Regions from separate parts of the Bacillus sp. CPT56D-587-MTF genome, predicted to be linked through region 3. Evidence: a T-box and tRNA genes for the amino acid it is inferred to sense, from the RefSeq annotation. Region 3 holds a T-box; the other regions hold tRNA genes.
The links. The T-box of region 3 lies ahead of ileS (isoleucine--tRNA ligase). A T-box ahead of a tRNA ligase gene usually reads a tRNA of that ligase, here a tRNA-Ile.
Positions count from the first base shown of each region.

Region 1: it has a tRNA-Ile gene. The T-box ahead of ileS (isoleucine--tRNA ligase) is inferred to sense a tRNA for this amino acid. The anticodon was not compared.
Region 2: it has a tRNA-Ile gene. The T-box ahead of ileS (isoleucine--tRNA ligase) is inferred to sense a tRNA for this amino acid. The anticodon was not compared.

Region 1 covers NZ_JBYTEF010000001.1:4,524,481-4,527,718, reverse strand. The annotation lists rRNA gene AC3WVZ_RS23440 (23S ribosomal RNA) at 1-88, shown strand, start outside; rRNA gene rrf (5S ribosomal RNA) at 190-305, shown strand; tRNA gene AC3WVZ_RS23430 (tRNA-Val) at 310-385, shown strand; tRNA gene AC3WVZ_RS23425 (tRNA-Thr) at 390-465, shown strand; tRNA gene AC3WVZ_RS23420 (tRNA-His) at 475-550, shown strand; tRNA gene AC3WVZ_RS23415 (tRNA-Leu) at 573-653, shown strand; tRNA gene AC3WVZ_RS23410 (tRNA-Gly) at 683-757, shown strand; tRNA gene AC3WVZ_RS23405 (tRNA-Leu) at 774-862, shown strand; tRNA gene AC3WVZ_RS23400 (tRNA-Arg) at 866-939, shown strand; tRNA gene AC3WVZ_RS23395 (tRNA-Pro) at 950-1,023, shown strand; tRNA gene AC3WVZ_RS23390 (tRNA-Ala) at 1,040-1,112, shown strand; tRNA gene AC3WVZ_RS23385 (tRNA-Met) at 1,133-1,209, shown strand; tRNA gene AC3WVZ_RS23380 (tRNA-Ile) at 1,214-1,290, shown strand; tRNA gene AC3WVZ_RS23375 (tRNA-Ser) at 1,308-1,400, shown strand; tRNA gene AC3WVZ_RS23370 (tRNA-Met) at 1,428-1,504, shown strand; tRNA gene AC3WVZ_RS23365 (tRNA-Asp) at 1,508-1,583, shown strand; tRNA gene AC3WVZ_RS23360 (tRNA-Phe) at 1,596-1,671, shown strand; tRNA gene AC3WVZ_RS23355 (tRNA-Thr) at 1,686-1,761, shown strand; tRNA gene AC3WVZ_RS23350 (tRNA-Lys) at 1,772-1,847, shown strand; tRNA gene AC3WVZ_RS23345 (tRNA-Gly) at 1,861-1,931, shown strand; tRNA gene AC3WVZ_RS23340 (tRNA-Ile) at 1,942-2,018, shown strand; tRNA gene AC3WVZ_RS23335 (tRNA-Asn) at 2,026-2,100, shown strand; tRNA gene AC3WVZ_RS23330 (tRNA-Ser) at 2,108-2,198, shown strand; tRNA gene AC3WVZ_RS23325 (tRNA-Glu) at 2,204-2,275, shown strand; gene AC3WVZ_RS23320 (L-lactate dehydrogenase) at 3,023-3,238, shown strand, end outside.
Region 2 covers NZ_JBYTEF010000001.1:372,571-375,808, forward strand. The annotation lists rRNA gene AC3WVZ_RS01835 (23S ribosomal RNA) at 1-89, shown strand, start outside; rRNA gene rrf (5S ribosomal RNA) at 192-307, shown strand; tRNA gene AC3WVZ_RS01845 (tRNA-Val) at 313-388, shown strand; tRNA gene AC3WVZ_RS01850 (tRNA-Tyr) at 397-480, shown strand; tRNA gene AC3WVZ_RS01855 (tRNA-Gln) at 492-566, shown strand; tRNA gene AC3WVZ_RS01860 (tRNA-Lys) at 571-646, shown strand; tRNA gene AC3WVZ_RS01865 (tRNA-Leu) at 661-741, shown strand; tRNA gene AC3WVZ_RS01870 (tRNA-Gly) at 771-845, shown strand; tRNA gene AC3WVZ_RS01875 (tRNA-Leu) at 862-950, shown strand; tRNA gene AC3WVZ_RS01880 (tRNA-Arg) at 954-1,027, shown strand; tRNA gene AC3WVZ_RS01885 (tRNA-Pro) at 1,038-1,111, shown strand; tRNA gene AC3WVZ_RS01890 (tRNA-Ala) at 1,128-1,200, shown strand; tRNA gene AC3WVZ_RS01895 (tRNA-Ser) at 1,221-1,313, shown strand; tRNA gene AC3WVZ_RS01900 (tRNA-Ser) at 1,369-1,461, shown strand; tRNA gene AC3WVZ_RS01905 (tRNA-Met) at 1,482-1,558, shown strand; tRNA gene AC3WVZ_RS01910 (tRNA-Asp) at 1,562-1,637, shown strand; tRNA gene AC3WVZ_RS01915 (tRNA-Phe) at 1,646-1,721, shown strand; tRNA gene AC3WVZ_RS01920 (tRNA-Thr) at 1,732-1,804, shown strand; tRNA gene AC3WVZ_RS01925 (tRNA-Trp) at 1,811-1,881, shown strand; tRNA gene AC3WVZ_RS01930 (tRNA-Ile) at 1,892-1,968, shown strand; tRNA gene AC3WVZ_RS01935 (tRNA-Asn) at 1,977-2,051, shown strand; tRNA gene AC3WVZ_RS01940 (tRNA-Glu) at 2,053-2,124, shown strand; gene AC3WVZ_RS01945 (CBS domain-containing protein) at 2,253-2,672, shown strand; gene AC3WVZ_RS01950 (DUF3965 domain-containing protein) at 2,993-3,238, shown strand, end outside.
Region 3 covers NZ_JBYTEF010000001.1:1,849,985-1,853,222, reverse strand. The annotation lists gene ileS (isoleucine--tRNA ligase) at 1-1,675, opposite strand, end outside; T-box leader at 1,729-1,969, opposite strand; gene AC3WVZ_RS09630 (bacteriocin-processing peptidase family protein) at 2,062-3,238, opposite strand, start outside.

The DNA of each region.
Region 1 (3,238 bases), 2.7 Mb from region 3:
CTGAAAGATGATCAGGTTGATAGGTTCGAGGTGGAAGCATGGTGACATGTGGAGCTGACGAATACTAATAGATCGAGGACTTAACCATATAATATGTAGCAATGTTATCTAGTTTTGAAAGAATATAAAAAACTTGTTGACTTTCGAAAGTAAATGAGTTTTTTATATTCTTGTCTTAAATGAATACAGTCTGGTAATGATGGCAGAGAGGTCACACCCGTTCCCATACCGAACACGGAAGTTAAGCTCTCTAGCGCCGATGGTAGTTGGGACCTTGTCCCTGTGAGAGTAGGACGTTGCCAGGCAAATGGAGGATTAGCTCAGCTGGGAGAGCACCTGCCTTACAAGCAGGGGGTCGGCGGTTCGATCCCGTCATCCTCCACCATTTAGCCGACTTAGCTCAATTGGTAGAGCAACTGACTTGTAATCAGTAGGTTGGGGGTTCAAGTCCTCTAGTCGGCACCAGAAATCATGGCGGTTGTGGCGAAGTGGTTAACGCACCGGATTGTGGCTCCGGCATTCGTGGGTTCGATTCCCATCAGTCGCCCCATTTTTCTTAAATAAATTAATATGCGGGTGTGGCGGAATTGGCAGACGCACCAGACTTAGGATTTGGCGCCTTTGGCGTGGGGGTTCGACTCCCTTCACCCGCACTTTTAATTAAATAACTCATACATGTCTTGCGGAAGTAGTTCAGTGGTAGAATACAACCTTGCCAAGGTTGGGGTCGCGGGTTCGAATCCCGTCTTCCGCTCCAATTTTCAATATGACATGCCGGGGTGGCGGAACAGGCAGACGCACAGGACTTAAAATCCTGCGGTGGGTGACCACCGTGCGGGTTCGACCCCCGCCCTCGGCACCATATGCGCCCGTAGCTCAATTGGATAGAGCGTTTGACTACGGATCAAGAGGTTAGGGGTTCGACTCCTCTCGGGCGCGCTTTTATTAACGGGAAGTGGCTCAGCTTGGTAGAGCACCTGGTTTGGGACCAGGGGGTCGCAGGTTCAAATCCTGTCTTCCCGATATTCCTAAAAAACATGGGGCCTTAGCTCAGCTGGGAGAGCGCCTGCCTTGCACGCAGGAGGTCAGCGGTTCGATCCCGCTAGGCTCCACTTATATTAATATCATTTATGGCGGTGTAGCTCAGCTGGCTAGAGCGTACGGTTCATACCCGTGAGGTCGGGGGTTCGATCCCCTCCGCCGCTACCATAAAGGACCTTTAGCTCAGCTGGTTAGAGCAGACGGCTCATAACCGTCCGGTCGTAGGTTCGAGTCCTACAAGGTCCACCATTAGACGTATATATCTCGGAGGTATACCCAAGTTCGGCTGAAGGGATCGGTCTTGAAAACCGACAGGCGGCGAGAGTCGCGCGGGGGTTCGAATCCCTCTACCTCCTCCATTTTTTCTAAAGTAAATATTTTATCATCGCGGGGTGGAGCAGCACGGTAGCTCGTCGGGCTCATAACCCGAAGGTCGCAGGTTCAAATCCTGTCCCCGCAACCAAATGGTCCCGTGGTGTAGTGGTTAACATGCCTGCCTGTCACGCAGGAGATTGCCGGTTCGACCCCGGTCGGGACCGCCATTTTTACATAAAGGCTCGGTAGCTCAGTCGGTAGAGCAGAGGACTGAAAATCCTCGTGTCGGCGGTTCGATTCCGTCCCGAGCCACCATTTTGAAAACGCAAGCCGACTTAGCTCAATTGGTAGAGCAACTGACTTGTAATCAGTAGGTTGGGGGTTCAAGTCCTCTAGTCGGCACCACTTTCAAAATGAGCCATTAGCTCAGTTGGTAGAGCATCTGACTTTTAATCAGAGGGTCGAAGGTTCGAGTCCTTCATGGCTCACCATTTACAATTTAATGCGGGTGTAGTTTAGTGGTAAAACAAGAGCCTTCCAAGCTCTGGTCGAGAGTTCGATTCTCTTCACCCGCTTTTCAATTATGGGCCTATAGCTCAGCTGGTTAGAGCGCACGCCTGATAAGCGTGAGGTCGATGGTTCGAGTCCATTTAGGCCCACCATAATTGTTCCGCAGTAGCTCAGTGGTAGAGCTATCGGCTGTTAACCGATCGGTCGTAGGTTCGAGTCCTACCTGCGGAGCCATATTTATAGAGAAGTACCCAAGTGGCTCAAGGGGCTCCCCTGCTAAGGGAGTAGATCGCGAACGCGGTGCGAGGGTTCGAATCCCTTCTTCTCTGCCAGAACTGGCCCGTTGGTCAAGTGGTTAAGACACCGCCCTTTCACGGCGGTAACACGGGTTCGAATCCCGTACGGGTCATACTAAAAGAGATAGCATAATCTGCTATCTCTTTTTTGTTGTATAAAAATGGACTTTGGATAGTCTGCTTTTTTATGCAATAGAAGAAATATGAAGTATTCGCTGTTGCAGTTGGGTACATAGAGAGCCGTAAATACAATCATGTTAATTATTTGGACCTGTATGAATATGAAGGAATTAACTTCAACTTGAACTTTTACCCCAGCTGTATGGCTGTAGCCTCCTACACTTGGAGAAACCGATGAAAATGCATCTGGGAGCTACTGTGGAAAATAAATAATATATAGAAGAAGCTGCTTTCTCTCAATAGCTGTGATCTACTGAAGACAGCTTTTTTATGTTGTCAGTATTGTCGAGTTTTGTCGGTAAGTCGATATATTGCAAAAATCGCTGATATAATTTGAGTTACGATCGATAAATTTTAATAATCGCTGATATATTTGGAGTTACGGTCGATATATTCTAAAAATCGCTGGTATAATTTCACTTACCGACAAAAACCACAAGAAAATCCCTTTCACAATCTAAAGAAAACGCCTCCATTGAAATGGATTCCACACCTATTCCAATAACTTTACACTCTATGTGAAAAAGTTCACAAATAGGTCATAATTTGTGAAGTAATTCACAATAATACGTGCTACAATATGAATGTAAAGAAGTTAAACAACATTAAATTAGTATTTTAATTAATTACTTAAACAATCATAAAAAAATATACGTGAACAATAGAGAGGGGAAATTACCATGAAAAAAGGTATCAATCGTGTAGTATTAGTAGGAACAGGAGCTGTAGGTTGTAGTTACGCTTACTCAATGATCAACCAAGGTGTAGCTGAAGAATTCGTATTAGTAGATGTTAATGAAGCAAAAGCAGAAGGGGAAGCAATGGACTTAAGCCATGCGGTACCATTCTCTCCATCACCAACAAAAGTTTGGAGCGGTAGCTATGCAGATTGTAAA
Region 2 (3,238 bases), 1.5 Mb from region 3:
CCTGAAAGATGATCAGGTTGATAGGTTCGAGGTGGAAGCATGGTGACATGTGGAGCTGACGAATACTAATAGATCGAGGACTTAACCATATAATATGTAGCAAATGTTATTTAGTTTTGAAAGAATATAAAAAACTTGTTGACTTTCGAGGTCAAATGAGTTAAAATGATTCTTGTCTTAAATGAATACAGTCTGGTAATGATGGCAGAGAGGTCACACCCGTTCCCATACCGAACACGGAAGTTAAGCTCTCTAGCGCCGATGGTAGTTGGGACCTTGTCCCTGTGAGAGTAGGACGTTGCCAGGCAAAATGGAGGATTAGCTCAGCTGGGAGAGCACCTGCCTTACAAGCAGGGGGTCGGCGGTTCGATCCCGTCATCCTCCACCATATATGTCGGAGGGGTAGCGAAGTGGCTAAACGCGGCGGACTGTAAATCCGCTCCTTCGGGTTCGGCAGTTCGAATCTGCCCCCCTCCACCATTCTTAATTAATGGGCTATAGCCAAGCGGTAAGGCAACGGACTTTGACTCCGTCATGCGCTGGTTCGAATCCAGCTAGCCCAGCCATTAAGAGCCATTAGCTCAGTTGGTAGAGCATCTGACTTTTAATCAGAGGGTCGAAGGTTCGAGTCCTTCATGGCTCACCATTTTAATGAAATATGCGGGTGTGGCGGAATTGGCAGACGCACTAGACTTAGGATCTAGCGCCTTTGGCGTGGGGGTTCGACTCCCTTCACCCGCACTTTTAATAAAATAACTCATACATGTCTTGCGGAAGTAGTTCAGTGGTAGAATACAACCTTGCCAAGGTTGGGGTCGCGGGTTCGAATCCCGTCTTCCGCTCCAATTTTCAATATGACATGCCGGGGTGGCGGAACAGGCAGACGCACAGGACTTAAAATCCTGCGGTGGGTGACCACCGTGCGGGTTCGACCCCCGCCCTCGGCACCATATGCGCCCGTAGCTCAATTGGATAGAGCGTTTGACTACGGATCAAGAGGTTAGGGGTTCGACTCCTCTCGGGCGCGCTTTTATTAACGGGAAGTGGCTCAGCTTGGTAGAGCACCTGGTTTGGGACCAGGGGGTCGCAGGTTCAAATCCTGTCTTCCCGATATTCCCAAAAAACATGGGGCCTTAGCTCAGCTGGGAGAGCGCCTGCCTTGCACGCAGGAGGTCAGCGGTTCGATCCCGCTAGGCTCCACTTTATTTAATATATGTCTCGGAGGTATACCCAAGTTCGGCTGAAGGGATCGGTCTTGAAAACCGACAGGCGGTGAGAATCGCGCGGGGGTTCGAATCCCTCTACCTCCTCCATTTTTTCTTTAATGGCTTAGACATATAATAATAAAATATTTATTTTTTCCTTCATGGAGGTATACCCAAGTTCGGCTGAAGGGATCGGTCTTGAAAACCGACAGGCGGCGAGAGTCGCGCGGGGGTTCGAATCCCTCTACCTCCTCCATTTTTAAAACTTTATATTGTCGCGGGGTGGAGCAGCACGGTAGCTCGTCGGGCTCATAACCCGAAGGTCGCAGGTTCAAATCCTGTCCCCGCAACCAAATGGTCCCGTGGTGTAGTGGTTAACATGCCTGCCTGTCACGCAGGAGATCGCCGGTTCGACCCCGGTCGGGACCGCCATTTATGTTGGCTCGGTAGCTCAGTCGGTAGAGCAGAGGACTGAAAATCCTCGTGTCGGCGGTTCGATTCCGTCCCGAGCCACCATTTTTTTTATGCCGGCTTAGCTCAATTGGTAGAGCAACTGACTTGTAATCAGTAGGTTGGGGGTTCAAGTCCTCTAGCCGGCATCATTTAGGGGCATAGTTTAAAGGTAGAACTGAGGTCTCCAAAACCTCCAGTGTGGGTTCGATTCCTACTGCCCCTGTAAAGTATATGGGCCTATAGCTCAGCTGGTTAGAGCGCACGCCTGATAAGCGTGAGGTCGATGGTTCGAGTCCATTTAGGCCCACCATATATTATTCCGCAGTAGCTCAGTGGTAGAGCTATCGGCTGTTAACCGATCGGTCGTAGGTTCGAGTCCTACCTGCGGAGCCATGGCCCGTTGGTCAAGTGGTTAAGACACCGCCCTTTCACGGCGGTAACACGGGTTCGAATCCCGTACGGGTCATACCAAAAAGAGTCAGCATTATGCTGGCTCTTTTTTATTTTGTTAATCCTTTTTATTACGTTACTTTCCAGAAATAAATAAAGGAATTTTGGAAAAGCTATGGTATGTATAAAAAGGAGGAAATCATAATGACACGAGTGAGAGACTTAATGAGTACCCATATTGTACATTGTACACCGCTAGACAATGTATATGAGGCAGCTGTAAAAATGAAGGAAGAATCGATTGGATTAATTCCTGTTGTTGAAAATGAGCAAGTTGTTGGGCTTGTTACTGATCGTGATTTAGTCGTTCGAGGGATTGCTGAAAAACATCCTGGATCTAATAAGATTACAAATGTAATGACAACAAATATTATCTCAGTTTCTCCAAATGATTCTATTGAAAAAGCTACAGAGCTAATGGCACAGCATCAAATTAGACGATTACCAGTAGTTGATAGTGGTCAACTTATTGGCATGTTAGCACTAGGAGATTTAGCTATAAGGGAATCAGCAGATGATCAAGCTGGATTTGCCTTGAGCGAAATCTCAGAGCGTACAGAGTAAATTGAAACTTTCATTAACCGAGAGTTTAATGGTCACTCATAAAGAGCTAAATTATATATAAATTTCAGATACATTATTCTAGTATATATGGATTAAACTAATATGTTAGCGTGATGTATCTGAGACATTATATAATAAGTATGTGGTTAATAATTTCGACATTTTTTAAAATTTGTTATTCTTAATTTTTAATAAGAGAAAAGATGATATACTGATAGATATAAGCATTATGAGAGATTTTGAATATAACAATATTAATTTTTAGTGGTGCGATAATAAATTAATATTTCCTACATAGATGAAAAGGGAAGGGGAATTATATGAAGGCTGTACAGGGCGATCCAAATTGGAATTTGGTTACAGATACATATATAGAACCAAATAATTTCGCTGAATTATTTTCTTTGCTTGTACCTTGTCACCCAAAAGGTGAGGGGAAAGAACGAACTATATTAGTATGGAAAGAGAAAGAATTTTATAAAGAAGAAAATTTAGCGGCATTTATCGTATATGGCATGAATAAAGCAAAGAAATTACCGCAGTTTCATAAAGATGAAATTCCAACT
Region 3 (3,238 bases):
AAAACCAGCCGCGTGTTTGATCAATTCCTTCTGCAATAACATCCGCTGGAAACTGCTCTTCAAATAACTCTTTATTTTCAAATGGGTAATGATATTGTGCAAATGGCATAGAACCACTATCAAACCAAACATCAATCACTTCTGGTGTACGATTCATTGTGCCTCCGCATTTCCCGCAGCAGACTTGCACTTCATCTACATAAGGCTTATGCAATTCCAAATCTTCTGGTGTTTCTTTCGTACTATTCTTTCTTAATTCGGCAATGCTTTTCGGTGCGAACTGATGATCACAACTTTCACATTCCCATACATTCAATGGCGTTCCCCAATATCTATTTCGGCTAATATTCCAATCTACCATATTTTCTAAAAACTTACCAAAACGTCCATGTTTCATATGATCCGGATACCAAGTAACAGAATCATTATTTTGTAAAAATGTATCTTTAATTGCAGTTGTTCGGATTAACCAACTTTCTCCTGCATAATAAAGTAGTGGTGAATCACAACGCCAGCAATGCGGATAGCTATGTTCATATTTTTCTTTATGATACAGTAAACCTTCCTTCGCTAAATAACGAACGATATCCACGTCACAATCTTTTACAAATTTCCCTTTCAAAAATGGTACTGCCTCTGTATACTCACCTTTTTCATCTACAACGTGCAAGAATGACAATCCTTCACTTTGAACAACTCTATAATCGTCCTCTCCATATGCTGGAGCAATATGAACAAGTCCTGTACCACTATCTCCCGTTACAAAATCTGCTGCAATAACGCGGTAACCATTTGTAACTTCTTTCATCGGAAATGGTGCTGTATAAGATGTGTTTAATAATTCTTCGCCTTTATGAACAGATAATACTTCATAATTCTCTTTTAATACTTCTTGTACACGTTCTTTTGCAACAATGTATACATGACTTTCTTGTTTTGCTTTAACGTATTCCATATTTGGATGGACAGCAAGCGCAACGTTTGCTGGAAGTGTCCAAGGTGTCGTTGTCCAACCTAAGAAATACTCATTTTCACTATCTTTCACTTTAAACTTCACAGTTGCACTTAAATCTTTTACTGTTTTATACCCTTGTGCAACCTCATGTGAGCTCAATGAGGTTTGGCAGCTTGGGCAGTATGGTGAAACTCTATGTCCTTTATATAACAATCCTTTTTCATGGATTGTCCCCAAAATATGCCATACACTTTCGATATATGGATTCTTTAAAGTTACATACGGATCATCCATATCTACCCAATAACCAATACTTTCAGTGAATTCGCGCCACTGCTTCTCATATGTGAAAACACTCTCTTTACACTTTTGAATAAATGATTCAATGCCATATTCTTCGATCTCATGTTTACCAGAAATACCAAGTTGCTTCTCAACGCCTAATTCTACAGGTAAACCATGTGTATCCCATCCTGCTTTTCTTAACACTTTATAACCAGCCATCGTTTTATATCTTGCTACTAAGTCTTTAATTGTTCGTCCAAGTGCATGACCTACATGCGGTAGTCCGTTCGCCGTTGGTGGTCCTTCATAAAATACGAAAGACTGTGCGCCTTCTCGATTCTGAATTGATTGTTCGAAAATATTTTGTTCGTTCCACTGTTTGCGAATTCGCATTTCTCTTCCTACAGCTGATTCTTTTACATCTACTTTTTCCATATACAATCACTCCTTTGAATATTTTAAAGCACACAAAAAACCCGTCCCTATAAAGTAGGGACGGGTTTACCCGCGATACCACCCTAATTCTATTAGCTTTTTCACTAATAGCACTTAGCAACGTACTATCATACGTGTTCTTTGTAACGGTAGACATCCGTCCGGGCTTACTTACTTTCAGCCTCGGCTCCTCGGAGATGATTTTCAAATAACGTCTGCACACCGGCTTTCAGCAATATACCGGCTCTCTGGAGAACAGCTCACTATTTTACTCTTTCTCGTCTTCAGATTTGTATACTTTGTTAAAAGTTATTTTATGCCATTTAGCAACTAATTGTCAACTAATTCAAAATATATCCTTATCTTTTTCCCCTATTCTTATACAATTACTTTTCAAACTCTCGCAATGCTGCTAAATTTTCATCATCCTCAATAAGTTCAGCAAAGAATCCCGATTCATCCTCACGAAGGACAAATTCAAGCTCTTCCTTCGCCTCTTCATTTCTATTTAACTGTGCTAAATAACAAGCTCGATCATATCTTGCTAACAAATCACTCGCGTCAATTATTAATACTTCATTTGTTATTTTTTCTGCCTTTATCGTTTGGCCGGCACCATGATATGAAGATGCTAAAGAAAGAAGAATTGCTGTTTCATTTGGATGATGTATAGAAGCATTTTCTAATACATGAATTGCCTCTTCAAACCTTTCTTGACTTTGATATATTTCTCCTAAAGCAAGAAATGCTCTACTTACAAACGGTGTTTGCTCTGTTAATTGTAAGATAATCTTTTCTGCTTTTCTTTCTTCCCCTGCTTTAAAGAATACTTGTGCTTGCAGAAGAAGAGTATCATAATCATCTGGTAGTTCTCGAACCATTTGTTTCGTTAATTCCAAAGCATCTCTTAACATATCTTCTTCCTCGCACTCAACGAAAAGATTTACAAGTTGCTTCGCTACGTCATAATCCCATTTATTTTCTAGTGACGTGTGCAGAATCTCTATTGCTTCTTTATTCATCTCTACATTCTCATAAAATAGCGCAAATCGCTGTGCTGCCATACTATTTTTCGGATTTAACTTTAAAGAGATTTCATATAAATCAATTATCATAGTAACCATTGAAATTTCTTTCGCACGATTTTTCATACGATAAAAAGCTCTCGTAATGATAGATCGTTTTGGCTGTTCATGCAGCTGGCGTTCAATCCATATTTCCGTAACTGCAGCTGCAGCATACATGAATGCTGTACTCCTTTCTGCTTTTTTCACCTTTAACGTATGAAGAAAATCTCGTATGTTAGACAATTTTTTATGTTGCTCTACTGCTTTTACATAAACATCAAATATACGTTCATTATCAAAATCTTTTTGTATTACTTTCATTGCAACTTCAATTGCTTTTACATTTCTTTTTTTCACTAATACTTTTGCATAATGATATAGAACTTCTATATGCTCACCATCTAATTGTAGTGCGTATTCAACCTGTGCTTGTTCTTTATCTATTTCATTCATCGCTCCGTACACATATGCAATCGCATCTAAACGCCATATTTCA